Regions from separate parts of the Mesorhizobium sp. M0910 genome, predicted to be linked through region 1. Evidence: predicted binding sites of a transcription regulator. Region 1 holds the regulator's gene; each other region holds the start of a gene.

Region 1 (4,347 bases):
AACGCGCCGATGGCCAGCCTGCCGGTGACCATCTTCCAGTTCGCTCTCAGCCCTTACGAGGAATGGCAGCAACTGGCGTGGACCGGCGCACTCATAATCACCCTGACGGTTCTGGGCTTGAGCATCCTCGCCCGCAGCCTTACCGGACGCAGAGAGGACAGATGACACAGATGTTGTCCCCAGACATGACGATGACCGAAACGGTCACCGAGAAGACGAAGATCGAGGTCAAGAACCTCAACTTCTACTACGGCCAGAGTAAGGCGCTGAAGGACATCAGCCTGTCGCTGCCCGAGCGCAGCGTCACAGCCTTCATCGGCCCTTCGGGTTGCGGGAAATCGACGCTGCTGCGCGTCTTCAACCGCATCTACGAGCTCTACCCGAAACAGACCGCCGAGGGCCAGGTGCTGCTCGACGGCAAGAACATTCTCGACCGGTCGCAGGATCTCAACCTCCTCAGGACAAAGATCGGCATGGTGTTCCAGAAGCCGACGCCGTTCCCGATGTCGATCTACGAGAACATAGCATTCGGCGTCAGGCTCTACGAGAATCTCGGCAAGTCCGAGATGGACGGCCGCGTCGAGCAAGCGTTGAAGCGGGCCGCGCTGTGGAGCGAGGTCAAGGACAAGCTAAACGCCAGCGGGTTGAGCCTGTCCGGTGGCCAGCAGCAGCGGCTCTGCATCGCGCGCACCGTGGCAGTGAAGCCGGAAGTCATTCTGCTCGACGAACCGGCTTCGGCCCTCGACCCGCTGTCGACGGCCAAGATCGAGGAACTGATCGACGAGTTGCAAGCCGACTACACGATCGTCATCGTCACCCACAACATGCAGCAAGCGGCGCGCGTGTCGCGCCAGACCGCCTTCATGTATCTGGGTGAACTGGTCGAGTTCGACCGGACTGAGAAGATCTTCACATCGCCCCGCGAGAAGCGCACGCAGGACTACATCACCGGCCGCTTCGGCTGAGCCGTTCCGATCATGCATATGAGGACAGGACCATGGGCGAACACACAGTCGCTTCTTTCGACGAGGATCTCGAGCAGATCAGTAAGCTGATCCGCGACATGGCCGACCTCGCCGGTTCGATGGTCGGCGGGGCGACCAAGGCCCTGTTGAATTCCGACAACGTGCTGGCGCAGCGCGTCGTCTCCGACGACGCCATCATGGACGCGCGTCAACGCGAACTGGACGATCGCGCCATCACCCTGATCGCCAAGCGCCAGCCAATGGCTCACGATCTGCGCCATGTCGTCGGAGCGATCCGCATGGCCGGCGACCTCGAACGCATCGGCGACCTTGCCAAGAATATCGCCAAGCGTGTGAGCGCGGTCGGCCTCAGCGTCACGCCGCGCGACCTATCGCATTCCATCGATGCGATGGCGCAGCTGGTGCTCATCCAGGTGCAGGGCGTCATCGAGGAATATGCCGCAGGCGATGCGGCCGCGTTGGCCAAGCTGCGCGCCGCCGACGAGCGTATCGACGTCAAATACACGTCCGTGTTCCGCGAGCTGTTAACCTACATGATGGAAGATCCGCGCAACATCACCGCTTGCACGCATCTGCTGTTCTGCGCCAAGAATCTCGAGCGGATCGGCGACCATGTCACCAACATCGCCGAGAATGCGTATTATGTGCTGACCGGCGAGCAATTGCCCGTCAATCGTCCGAAGCAGGACGAAACGACAATGTCCGCGCCGGTGACATGATGGGGGTGCCCAGCCGATGATCGCACCACGCATAATGGTGGTGGAGGACGAGGAGCCGTTGGGCGTGCTGCTCCGCTACAATCTCGAATCCGAAGGCTACCAGGTCGAGGTGGTGACACGCGGCGACGAAGCCGAGATCCGTTTGCAGGAAAATGTGCCCGACCTTCTGGTGCTCGACTGGATGATACCGGCGGTTTCCGGCATCGAGCTCTGCCGCAGGTTGCGCGTGCGCCCCGAAACCGAGCGGCTGCCGATCATCATGCTGACCGCGCGCGGCGAGGAGAGCGACCGGGTGCGCGGTCTTTCGACCGGCGCCGACGACTATCTGGTCAAACCGTTTTCGACGCCGGAATTCATGGCCAGGGTCAAGGCGCTGCTGCGGCGCGCCAAGCCGGAAGTGCTGTCCAGCGTGTTGAAGGTCGGCGACATCGTGCTCGATCGCGAATCGCACAGGGTCTATCGCAAGAAGAGCGAGATCCGGCTCGGGCCGACCGAATTCCGACTGCTCGAGTTCATGATGCGGCATCCGGGCCGCGTCTTCTCGCGTAGCCAGTTGCTCGATAATGTCTGGGGCGAGACGATCTACATCGACGAACGCACCGTCGACGTCCATGTCGGGCGGCTGCGCAAAGCCGTCAATAACGGCCGCATGCCGGATGTCATCCGCACCATCCGCGGTGCCGGCTATGCGATCAGGGAAGATTGACCCGCCTGGTCAGGCGACGTTCTTTCTGACGCCGGGCCTCATTTGCGCGCCCGGCGCGAAAATCTCCTGGTCGACGAAGCTTAACGCCCGCATCGCGCAGCCTTCGCGGATCAGCGGCAATTCGTTCGGCTCGGTATCGAAGGAGATCGAGCCCGAGTGCTGGCCGCCGGCGGTCTGGGCGATTGCCTTGCGCAAGGCCGGCTCGATCAGATCGAAGGCAGCGGCACTGGCGCCGACCATCGCGACCGGTGCCGGATCGATCAGCGCGAACAGCGAGCCGAGACCGAAACCCAGCGCTTCGCCGGCCTTGCGGTAGGCCTCGCGTTCCGGCCCATCCTTCTCGCGCGCGCGGGCGGCCAGCGCGCGCATGTCGGCGTCGCTGACGTCGGCGATAGGTTCGCTGTCTTCGCTCATCTGCCTGGCGTTGCGCCAGATGGCATAGTTGCCGGCATAGGCTTCGATGCAGCCGCGCCGCCCGCAACGGCAGAGCGCGCCGCCCGGACGATGGATCATGTGGCCAAATTCGCCGCCCGAGGAATGCGTCCCGGTGAACAGTTCGCCCTTCAGCACAAGCCCCATACCGATGCCATGCGAAAGCAGGATGGCGATGAAGTCGTCGCGATAGCGATCCGGATTGCGCCAGCGCAAAGCCACCGCCATCATATTGCAGTCGTTCTCCACCGTGGCCGGGATGCCGAATTCGTCCTCCAGCATGTCGGCAAAGGCGATGTCGGTCTGCGGCGTGATCGGCGACCACAGCATGGCGCGTGCAGGGGAGTCGGTAATGCCCTGAATCGCCAGGGCGATGCGGGCGACACTGCGGACGTCAAGGTCTGGGTCCTCAAGCCGGCGCCGGACGATGGCCATGCATTCGCGGATCAGCTCGTCGCGCGGCATGGTCAGCGTGTCCAGCCGGCGCTGTTCCTCGGCGACCACCTGTCCCGCATAGTCGATAATGGCGGCCGACAGGAAATTCAGTGACAACACCACGGTCAGCACCGCCGCCGCTTCCGGGTTGAGGGCGAGGCCGACCTGTGGACGACCGCGTTTCAACGAAACGGGCTCACTTGCCTTGCTCTCGGCGAGGATGCCTTCCCGTATCAGGTCGGAGGAGATCGCCGATATGGTTGAATGACTGAGGCCGGTGGTGGCTGCGATCTCCGTACGCGATGGCTGGCCGGCCCGGCGCACCGCCGAGATCACCATCGCCCGGTTGCGCCGGCGCAAATCGTCATGGCGGATTCCGACCGACATCGTTTTGCTTTCCTCCCGGTTGCCGCGGCCGCTCATGAACCGGAAGCCGTCGGTAATGTCCGACAAATAGTGTCGGATGCGGCAAATAGTGTCAGATGCAGGTGGCGCTGTCATCGTTTATTCCGACGCTCGAAAAAACTCGCACAGTCATCAAAATCCATCAGAATCGATGTTGACAGCAGCCGGAGATCGGGCCAGTATTTTTTCGAGGCTCGAAAAAATTAGAGCTTCTAAGCTGGTCTTTGAGCCAATTGGTCACGCCGTACGCGGCGCAGGGAGGATATGATGAAGAAATTCACGACCGCCATTCTGGCGGGTGTCGCCATGACGCTGGCGCTGGCGTCGGTGGCGCAGGCGAAAGACAAGGTCATCGGCGTTTCCTGGTCGAACTTCCAGGAAGAGCGCTGGAAGACCGACGAGGCCGCAATGAAGGCGGCCATCGAGGCCGCCGGCGACAAGTATATTTCCGCCGACGCACAGTCCAACCCCGGCAAGCAGCTCACCGACGTCGAGAGCCTGATCTCGCAGGGTGCCAATGCGCTGATCATCCTGGCACAGGATGCCTCGGCCATCGGGCCGGCCGTGCAGAAGGCACTGGACGAAGGCATCCCGGTCGTCGGCTATGACCGGCTGATCGAGAACAAGGACGTGTTCTATCTGACCTTCGACAACAAGGAAGTCG
Region 2 (4,347 bases), on a different contig from region 1:
CCCGTCGCTGCGTTCTGTTTCTTGCGGCGTTTGAACTGCGCGATGCGCTTGGGCGCATGCGACTTCAACGCATCGCCCCGTCCGGACAGGCTCGGATTGGTCATGAAATATTCCTGCGCGTTGAACGGTTCCTCGCCCTCTTCCAGCACGACGCGCCGGGAGGTTCCATCAGCCAATACGTCGAAACTTTGCTGGTTGTCCATGATGTTGCCGAGCATGATCTGGCCGAGCACCTGCTCATGCACAGTTGGATTGGTGATCGGCACCATGGTCTCGACGCGGCGATCGAGATTCCGCGGCATCAAATCGGCCGAGGAGATATAGACGATCGCCCCGTCCGAGGGCAGGCCGTGGCCGTTGCCGAAGCAATAGATGCGGCTGTGCTCGAGGAAGCGGCCGACGATCGACTTCACCCTGATGTTCTCCGATAGGCCGGGCACCTGCGGTCTCAGGCAGCAGATGCCGCGCACGACGAGATCGATCTCGACGCCGGCGCGGCTGGCATCGTAGAGGGCATCGATGACGATCGGGTCGACCAAGGCGTTCATCTTCATCCAGATGCGGGCCGGTCTGCCCTCCAGCGCGTGGCTGATCTCATCCGAAATGTGCTGGAGGATGCGGTCGCGCAGCGTGAACGGCGAGATGGCCAGCCGCATCTGCTCGGCCGGCTCGGCATAGCCGGTGATGAAGTTGAACAACTGGGCGACATCGCGCGCGATTGTCGGGTCCGTGGTGAAGAAGGACAGATCGGTGTAGATGCGGGCGGTGACCGGGTGGTAGTTGCCGGTGCCGAGATGCACGTAATTGCGCAGCCTGCCGTCCTCGCGCCGCACGACCAGCGACATCTTTGCGTGGGTCTTCAGTTCGAGAAAGCCAAAGACGACCTGGACGCCGGCGCGCTCGAGGTCGCGCGCCCAGCGGATGTTGGCCTCCTCGTCGAAGCGCGCCTTGAGCTCGACCAGCGCCGTCACCGACTTGCCGGCTTCCGCCGCATCGACCAAAGCCCGTACGATCGGGCTGTCGTTGGAGGTGCGGTAGAGCGTCTGCTTGATCGCCACCACTTCCGGGTCGGCCATTGCCTGGCGCAGAAACTGCACCACCACGTCGAAGGATTCGTAAGGGTGGTGGACGATGATATCCTTCTCGCGGATCGCGGCAAAACAGTCGCCGCCATGCTCGCGGATGCGCTCGGGAAAGCGCGGATTGTAAGGCGTGAACTTCAGATCGTCGCGGGCGACGGCGACGATCTCCGAGATCTGGCTGAGCGCCAGCGGACCGGTGAGCACGCTGATCCGGCTGGCCGAGACGCCGAGCTCGCCGGCGACGAAATCGCGCAATTCGGCCGGCATCGACCTGTCGAACTCGATGCGGATGACCGAGCCGCGGCGTCGCCGCTTCAGCGCCGTCTCGAACAGCCGCACCAGATCCTCTGATTCTTCCTCGACCTCGATATCGCTGTCGCGGATGATGCGGAACGTGCCGGAGCCCTTGACCTCATAGCCGGGAAACAGCTTGCCGATATAGAGACTGACCGCCTCTTCGAGTGGAATGAAGCGGACATGATGCTTGCGATCCGGCAAACGGATGAAGCGCCTCAGCGCCACCGGCAGGCGCAAAAGCGCGCTCATTTCCTCGCCGTTCTTGCGGTGGCGCAATTGCAGCGCCATCGAGAAACCGAGGTTGGGAATGAACGGGAACGGATGCGCCGGGTCGATCGACAGCGGGGTCAGGACCGGAAATACCTGCTCCTGGAAATGGTCCTCGAGCCAGGTCTTCTCGTCCTTGGTCAGCGCATCGCGGGTGATGCTTTCGATGCCTTGTTTGTCGAGCAGCAGCATCAGCGCCGAAAGGCTGTTCTGCTGGTCCTCCTGCAGGCGCTCGACCTCGCGCAGCAATTGTTCGAGCTGCTGCTCGGGAGTGCGCCCATCCGGGCTCTTCAGCACGATGCCCTCGCGCACCTGGCCGGCAAGACCGGCGACGCGGACCATGAAGAACTCGTCGAGATTGGCTGCCGATATCGACAGGAAGCGAACGCGCTCGAGCAGCGGATGATTGGCGTTCAGCGATTCTTCGAGCACGCGCCGGTTGAATTGCAGCCAGGAAAACTCGCGGTTGACGAAGCGGTCGGGGTTGCCGCCTTCGCGGCTCGCCGCCTCGACGGTGATGAATTCGCTCTGCACCGGCTTCAGTTCGTTCATGGTTTCCGCTCTTCCCACACCGTTCGACGACCACAGCCTTAACCGGCTTAACTTATCCTCTGACAGGCTTTTGCGACAGTTTCATTTCATCGATCTTGCAAAGAGATGGGTTATGATCCAGATGCAATCGACAAGATCAGGAGACGACGATGGCAGGCGGTTCCATTCCCCATTTCCAGAACGATGCGGGCTATCCGGCAATCGACATCGGCGTCAAGGAATTCATGTGCACCGGCGCCAATCCGCCTTTCGACCACCCGCATGTATTTCTCGATATGGGCGACGACAATGAAAAAGTCTGCCCCTATTGCTCGACGCTCTATCGCTATTCGCCCAAGCTGAAGGCATTGGAAACGCAGCCGCCGGGCTGCCTCTATATCGACCAGGCCGCCTGATTCTTCCGCGACAAGCCTGATGCGAGAAACGCAGTCCCGGCAGGTGGTCATCGCCGGGGCGGGCGTCGCCGGACTGACCGTGGCACTGGCCTTCGCCGAGCGCGGCTATCGGACAAAACTGTTCGAACAGGCGCAGCACCTCGAGGCTGCCGGTGCCGGCATCCAGCTTTCACCCAACGCGACATGCATCCTTCGACAATTCGGCCTACTCGATCGGCTGCTGCCGACGGCGGTGCGGCCGGAGGCGGTCGTGCTGAAGGATGCCGTCACGCTGCGCGAGCTGGCGCGCGTACCGCTTGGCCAGGCGGCTGAAACGCGCTGGGGAGCACCCTATCTCGTCGCCCACCGCGCCGACCTGCAGTCAGCGCTGATGGCGCGGATAGCCGAGCGCTCCGAGGTCGAGCTTGTCACTGGTGCCCGCGTCGGCGGCGTCGCAACCGGACCGAATGGCATCACCGCAACAGTCGAGATTGCCGGCACGACCATCGAAGCCGAAGGATCGTTGCTGGTCGGAGCCGATGGCGTCTGGTCGTCGGTGCGAGAAACGCTCGCCCGCAAGGCGGCCGATTTCCGGAGAAGCCGCTTCTCGGGCGAGCTTGCCTGGCGCGCAACGGTGGCCGCGGACAGCCTCGCCGGACAAGCCTTCAGGGTGATCGGAGCGCCCGATTGCGTTACCGCATTCCTCTATCCAGGCTTCCATATGGTCGCCTATCCGGTCAGCCGTGGCGCGGTCTTCAACCTCGCGGCCTTCACCAAGGGCGAGCGCATCGCCGAGAACTGGTCGGGGCATGCCGACCCCGCCATCCTCGCCAACGCCATGCGCGGTACCGCGCCGGCGCTGGTCCGTCTGGCGAGCGAGGCCGCGCCATGGACGGCATGGCCGATCCATACCGTCGAGCAGCGGCGGTGGACGACGCCGGAGGGCATAGCGCTGATTGGCGATGCGGCGCATGCGATGACGCCGTTTGCCGCACAGGGAGCGGCGATGGCGATCGAAGACACGGTAACCCTTGCCGGTTTCGTTGCCAGCTCGCCTGCCGACCTCAGCAGCGCGCTTGTCGCCTGGGAACAGGCGCGGCGGCCGCGCGTATCCCAGGTCGCCCGCCGCGGCGCCCTCAACCGCCTCGCCTGGCATGCGGCCGGGCCGGTGGCGATGGCCCGCAACCTGTTCCTGGCGATGCGCTCACCCGAAAAACTCGCCGCTGATCTGGACTGGCTCTATGGCTGGCGGGCGGACGCTCGGCGGTCCTAAGTCATCGGAGCCTTGTCAATTGTAAAGCCGCATCGACAGGCTAAGCGAGGCCGGCAGCGGGTTCCACCAGCCGGTGCGCAGGCCGGCGGTGCGCAGTGCCGCCGCCGCCCAGGTGTTGCAGCCGACCAGCGCGTTGAAATGGCCATTGGCTTCGAAGAAACGATCGAAACGGGAGTAGGCCGCATCCTCGATCGGCATGGCCCCGTTCGGTCCCTGCTGAAAACTCGCTGCAATGAAATCGAGCAGCGCCGCAAAGCGTTCCTCACTTACGTCGAAGCCGGCGACGTCGGGATGCGGCTCGGCGATTTCGCCTGAAATGTCGACATGCATCACCGAGGCATCGACGGTCAGCGCCTTCATCACCGGCACTGCCTTCAGTTCCGACCAGGTCGGCGTCTCGAGATAGAAGGCGCGGCCGCCCCAGCCGAAGACGATGTAGCGGACCTCCGCCATGTCGGCCGGAATGCCGGCATCGACCAGGAAGTGGAAGCGCCGGCGCACA
Region 3 (4,347 bases), on a different contig from region 1:
CAACTGCCTGTCGACAAGGCTACTGCCCAGCTCCGGCACCGCCAGCTACCGCATGCGCGATGGCCAATTCCGCGAGCTCTACCGCATGAGCGAGGCCGAGCGCCGCTTTTTGATGCGCACCGACTGGGGCTTTGTCCACCAGAACCCCGCCGATGGTCTGCGCATGACGGTGTCGGCCGGCGCCAATGTCGGCGAGCGGCTGATGGCGGTCGGCGACCGCCACTACGGAAAAATCCGAGCCACGGCGGTCGACTGGCTGTCGCGCGTCGAGATCGACGAAGACCGCATCGACGACGAGCCGCGCGCCTTTTCCGGCGGCATGCGCCAGCGCCTGCAGATCGCCCGCAACCTCGTTACCGGCCCACGGCTGGTGTTCATGGACGAGCCGACCGGTGGTCTCGACGTGTCGGTGCAGGCACGTCTGCTCGATCTGCTGCGCGGGCTGGTCACCGATCTCGGCCTGGCGGCGATCGTCGTCACCCACGATCTCGCGGTGGCGCGGCTGTTGTCGCAGCGCATGATGGTGATGAAGGACGGCCGCGTCGTCGAAAGCGACCTCACCGACCGCGTCCTCGACGATCCGCGCGCGCCCTACACCCAGCTTCTCGTTTCTTCCATTCTGCAGGTGTGACTATGGCAACCCCCCTCGTCGTCTCCGATGTCGCCAAGAGCTTCACCATGCATCTGCGCGACGGCATCAAATTGCCGGTGGTTGCCGGCGTCTCGTTCGCGATCAGGGCCGGCGAATGCGCCGTGCTCGGCGGCCCGTCCGGGGCCGGCAAGAGCTCGATCCTGAAAATGCTCTACGGCAATTATGCCGCCGACGAAGGCCAGATCATCGTCCAGCACGAGGGCGGGCTGATCGATCTCGCCGCGGCCAGCCCGCGCACCGTGCTTGCCGTCCGCCGGCTTACCATCGGCTATGTCAGCCAGTTCCTGCGCACCGTGCCGCGTGTCTCGGCGCTCGATGTCGTCGCCGAGCCGCTGGTCGAGCGCGGCGAGGAGCGTGAGGTCGCGCGCGGCAAGGCACGTGCCTTGCTGGCGCAGCTGAACCTGCCGGAAAAACTCTGGGCGCTGCCGCCGGCGACGTTCTCCGGCGGCGAACAGCAGCGCGTCAACATCGCGCGCGGCTTCATCACCGAGCATCCGATCCTGCTGCTAGACGAGCCGACCGCCTCGCTCGACGCAAGGAACCGCGACGTCGTGATTTCCCTGATCGCCGCCAAGAAGGCGGCGGGCGTCGCTTTGCTCGGCATCTTCCATGATCACGACGTGCGTGAGGCGGTCGCCGACCGCGTCATCGACGTGACCGCCTTCGCCGCCGGAAAAATCGCCGCATGACCAGGAAACTGTCGGAGGCACCGCTGATCCACGAGACGGCGCAAGTCGAGAACTCGACGCTTGGCCGCTGGACGGAGATCGCCGAGCGCTGCCGGGTTTCCGAAAGCACGCTCGGCGACTATTCCTACATGATGCAGGACTGCGGCGTCTGGTGCGTGACGATCGGCAAATTCGCCAACATCGCCGCCAGCGTGCGCATCAATGCCACCAACCACCCGACCTGGCGGCCGACGCTGCACCATTTCACCTATCGCGCTTCGGACTATTGGGACGACGCCGAGCACGAAAGCGAATTCTTCGCCCAGCGCCGCGCCAAGCGCGTCACCATCGGCCACGACACCTGGCTCGGCCACGGCTCGACTATCCTGCCCGGCGTCACCGTCGGCGACGGCGCGGCGGTCGGCGCCGGCGCGGTGGTGTCGAAGGACGTCGCGCCCTACACCATCGTCGCCGGCGTACCGGCCAAGCCGATCCGCGAACGCTTCGACCGCCGCACCGCGGAGCGCTACCAGGCGCTCGCCTGGTGGGACTGGGACCACGCTCGGCTGCGCGCCGCGCTCGAAGACTTTCGGGAACTGTCGGCGGAGGCTTTCCTGGAGAAGTATGGCGGCTAAGGGTCGTGAAATGGTGAAGGGGGCAGCGGACAGGTTTCGAGGCTCAGGAAAGCCTTTCTTGTCACCATTCACCATTCGAGCCTCTCGTGCTGGATTGGCCGCGCCGCTCCAGGCTGTGGGCAGTAACAAAACTGACATCGTTCCGACACCGCAGGTTCATGCGGCTGCGCTAGCGAGGGTCAACAGACCTTCAATTGCGATTGGACTGGAGCCTGCACCATGTCAGCTACGCTCGAAATCCGCGGCGTCACCCGCCGGTTCGGCAAGAACACCGCCGTCAGCAATGTCGACATCGCGATCCCGCACGGTCAGATGGTCGGCATCATCGGCCGTTCCGGCGCCGGCAAATCGACGCTTCTGCGCATGATCAACCGCCTCATCGATCCCAGCCAGGGATCCATCCTGTTCGACGGCGTCGAAGTCTCCGGGTTGCGCGGCTCGCCGCTCCGGCGATGGCAGCGCGACTGCGCCATGATCTTCCAGCAGTTCAATCTGGTGCCGCGCCTGGACGTGCTGACCAATGTGCTGCTCGGCCGGCTCAACCACCGCTCGACGCTGTCCAACCTGTTCGGCATGTTCTCGCGCAGTGAATGCGCCGAGGCTGTTGCCGCCCTTGAGCGTCTCGACATCGCCCGCACCGTACTGCAGCCCGCCGGCACGCTTTCCGGCGGCCAGCAGCAGCGCGTTGCTATTGCGCGTGCCATGATGCAGCAGCCGAAGGTGCTGTTGGCGGACGAGCCGATCGCCTCGCTCGATCCGCTCAACGCCAAGGTGGTGATGGATTCGCTGCAGGACATCAATTTGCGCGAAGGCATCACCGTCATCACAAATCTGCATACGCTTGATACGGCCCGCAACTATTGCAACCGTATCATCGGCATGGCCGCCGGCAAGGTTGTCTTCGACGGCCCGCCCGAAGACCTCAACCGGGAGGCCGTGCGCATGGTCTACGGCGCCGACAGCAATGGCGGCGAAATCTCCGAGGCCATCACCTCGACCAGCGTCGCCATCAAACAGAAAATCGCTGCATCCGCCGGACCGCTCGAGCCCGTATTCCCTGGCTACTGAGAACGGCCTGATCGCCCGCCCGCGTCAAAGGCACTCGTCAAAAGTTCGAACGCTCCGGCGCGAAGCCGGAACCAACAGGAGAGAGATAATGTTCAGGAAGATGGTTTTTGGCGCGGTTTCATTGCTCGCCATCGCAACAAGTGCCGCTCACGCCCAGGATATCGAGGAATTCCGCATCGGCATCCTTGGTGGTGAAAATGAAGCGGACCGGCTGCGCAACTTTCAGTGCCTCGCCGATCACCTGAAGTCCGAATTCGGCTTCGAGAAGGTCTCGCTGTTCCCGGCCGCCGACTATGACGGGGTGATCCAGGGCCTGCTCGGCGGCACCCTCGATTTCGCCGAGCTTGGCGCGTCAGGCTATGCCAGCGTCTACCTCAAGGATCCAAACGCCGTGACCCCGATCCTCACCACCCAGCAGACCGACGGCGCGACCGGCTATTATTCGATCGGCCTGGCGCTGAAGTCGTCCGGCATCACCGACATCAAGTCGGCAAAGGGCAAGAAGCTCGGCTATGCCGACCCGGATTCGACCTCCGGTTATCTGATCCCGCTGACCCAAATCCCGAAGGACACCGGCGCCTCGAACGAAACCTTCTTCGCCTCGACCCAGTTCAATGGCGGCCACGAGAACAACCTCCTCGCCGTTCGCGACGGCAAGGTCGATGTTGCGGTTGACGACTCCTCGGGCATTGGCGACTTCAAGAACGGCTACACCTCCGGCACCTTCCACAAGGAAGTCGCCAAGGGCGCCGTCGACCCCAACGATTTCGTCGAAGTCTGGCGCTCCGGCTTGATCCCGAACGGCCCGCTGGTCGTGCGCACCGCACTCGGCGGCGATATGAGCGCCAAGCTCGCCAACTTCTTCACCAGCCTGCCGGCCAAGGACAAGCCTTGCTTCGAGGCCATCGAAGGCGGCGATTTCACCGGCTACGTTCCGGTGAAGCCCGACTTCTACAGCGTCATCGTCGAAGCCCGCAAAGCCGCGATCGGCGGCTGAATGCAGTTGCAAAGGGCGGCCTTACCAGCGCCGCCCTTTTTGCATGTCCGATCATGACCATCTCAGCCACGATCCGTTCAGATGCGACCCGGCGGACAGCCGATTCCTGGCGACGGCAGACGTCCTTGCGCCGGTTCTACACGGCGCTCGGCATCGGTTTGCTGCTTATCGCGATGTGCACAGCCATGTGGTTTGCCGACGAGGCCAATGCCGGACATTTCTTCGATCGGCTGCCGCACATACTGGATTTCCTTAGCTGGCTTGTTCCCAAAGACTGGAACGACGTCTGGCGGGCGCTGTTCGACATCGCATCGCCGCACGACAAGG

Evidence for each region. The regulator PhoB, encoded in region 1, activates phosphate uptake and scavenging genes when phosphate is short. The targets are predictions, from matches to a motif close to TGTCATNNANCTGTCAT.
Region 2: NKH78_RS29995 (RNA degradosome polyphosphate kinase) is a predicted target of PhoB. The motif match lies at 2,271-2,287, and genes of this name have one in related genera.
Region 3: phnC (phosphonate ABC transporter ATP-binding protein) is a predicted target of PhoB. The motif match lies at 2,077-2,093, and genes of this name have one in related genera.

What each region holds. Positions count from the first base shown of each region.
Region 1 covers NZ_JAMYNZ010000007.1:254,976-259,322, forward strand. The annotation lists gene pstA (phosphate ABC transporter permease PstA) at 1-165, shown strand, start outside; gene pstB (phosphate ABC transporter ATP-binding protein PstB) at 162-965, shown strand; gene phoU (phosphate signaling complex protein PhoU) at 998-1,705, shown strand; gene phoB (phosphate regulon transcriptional regulator PhoB) at 1,722-2,411, shown strand; gene NKH78_RS19530 (ROK family protein) at 2,421-3,665, opposite strand; gene xylF (D-xylose ABC transporter substrate-binding protein) at 3,951-4,347, shown strand, end outside.
Region 2 covers NZ_JAMYNZ010000020.1:25,074-29,420, forward strand. The annotation lists gene NKH78_RS29995 (RNA degradosome polyphosphate kinase) at 1-2,198, opposite strand, end outside; gene NKH78_RS30000 (zinc-finger domain-containing protein) at 2,348-2,593, shown strand; gene NKH78_RS30005 (FAD-dependent monooxygenase) at 2,613-3,845, shown strand; gene NKH78_RS30010 (TIGR02117 family protein) at 3,861-4,347, opposite strand, start outside.
Region 3 covers NZ_JAMYNZ010000001.1:740,706-745,052, forward strand. The annotation lists gene phnK (phosphonate C-P lyase system protein PhnK) at 1-631, shown strand, start outside; gene phnL (phosphonate C-P lyase system protein PhnL) at 634-1,341, shown strand; gene NKH78_RS03645 (DapH/DapD/GlmU-related protein) at 1,338-1,955, shown strand; gene phnC (phosphonate ABC transporter ATP-binding protein) at 2,175-3,023, shown strand; gene phnD (phosphonate ABC transporter substrate-binding protein) at 3,112-4,020, shown strand; gene phnE (phosphonate ABC transporter, permease protein PhnE) at 4,074-4,347, shown strand, end outside.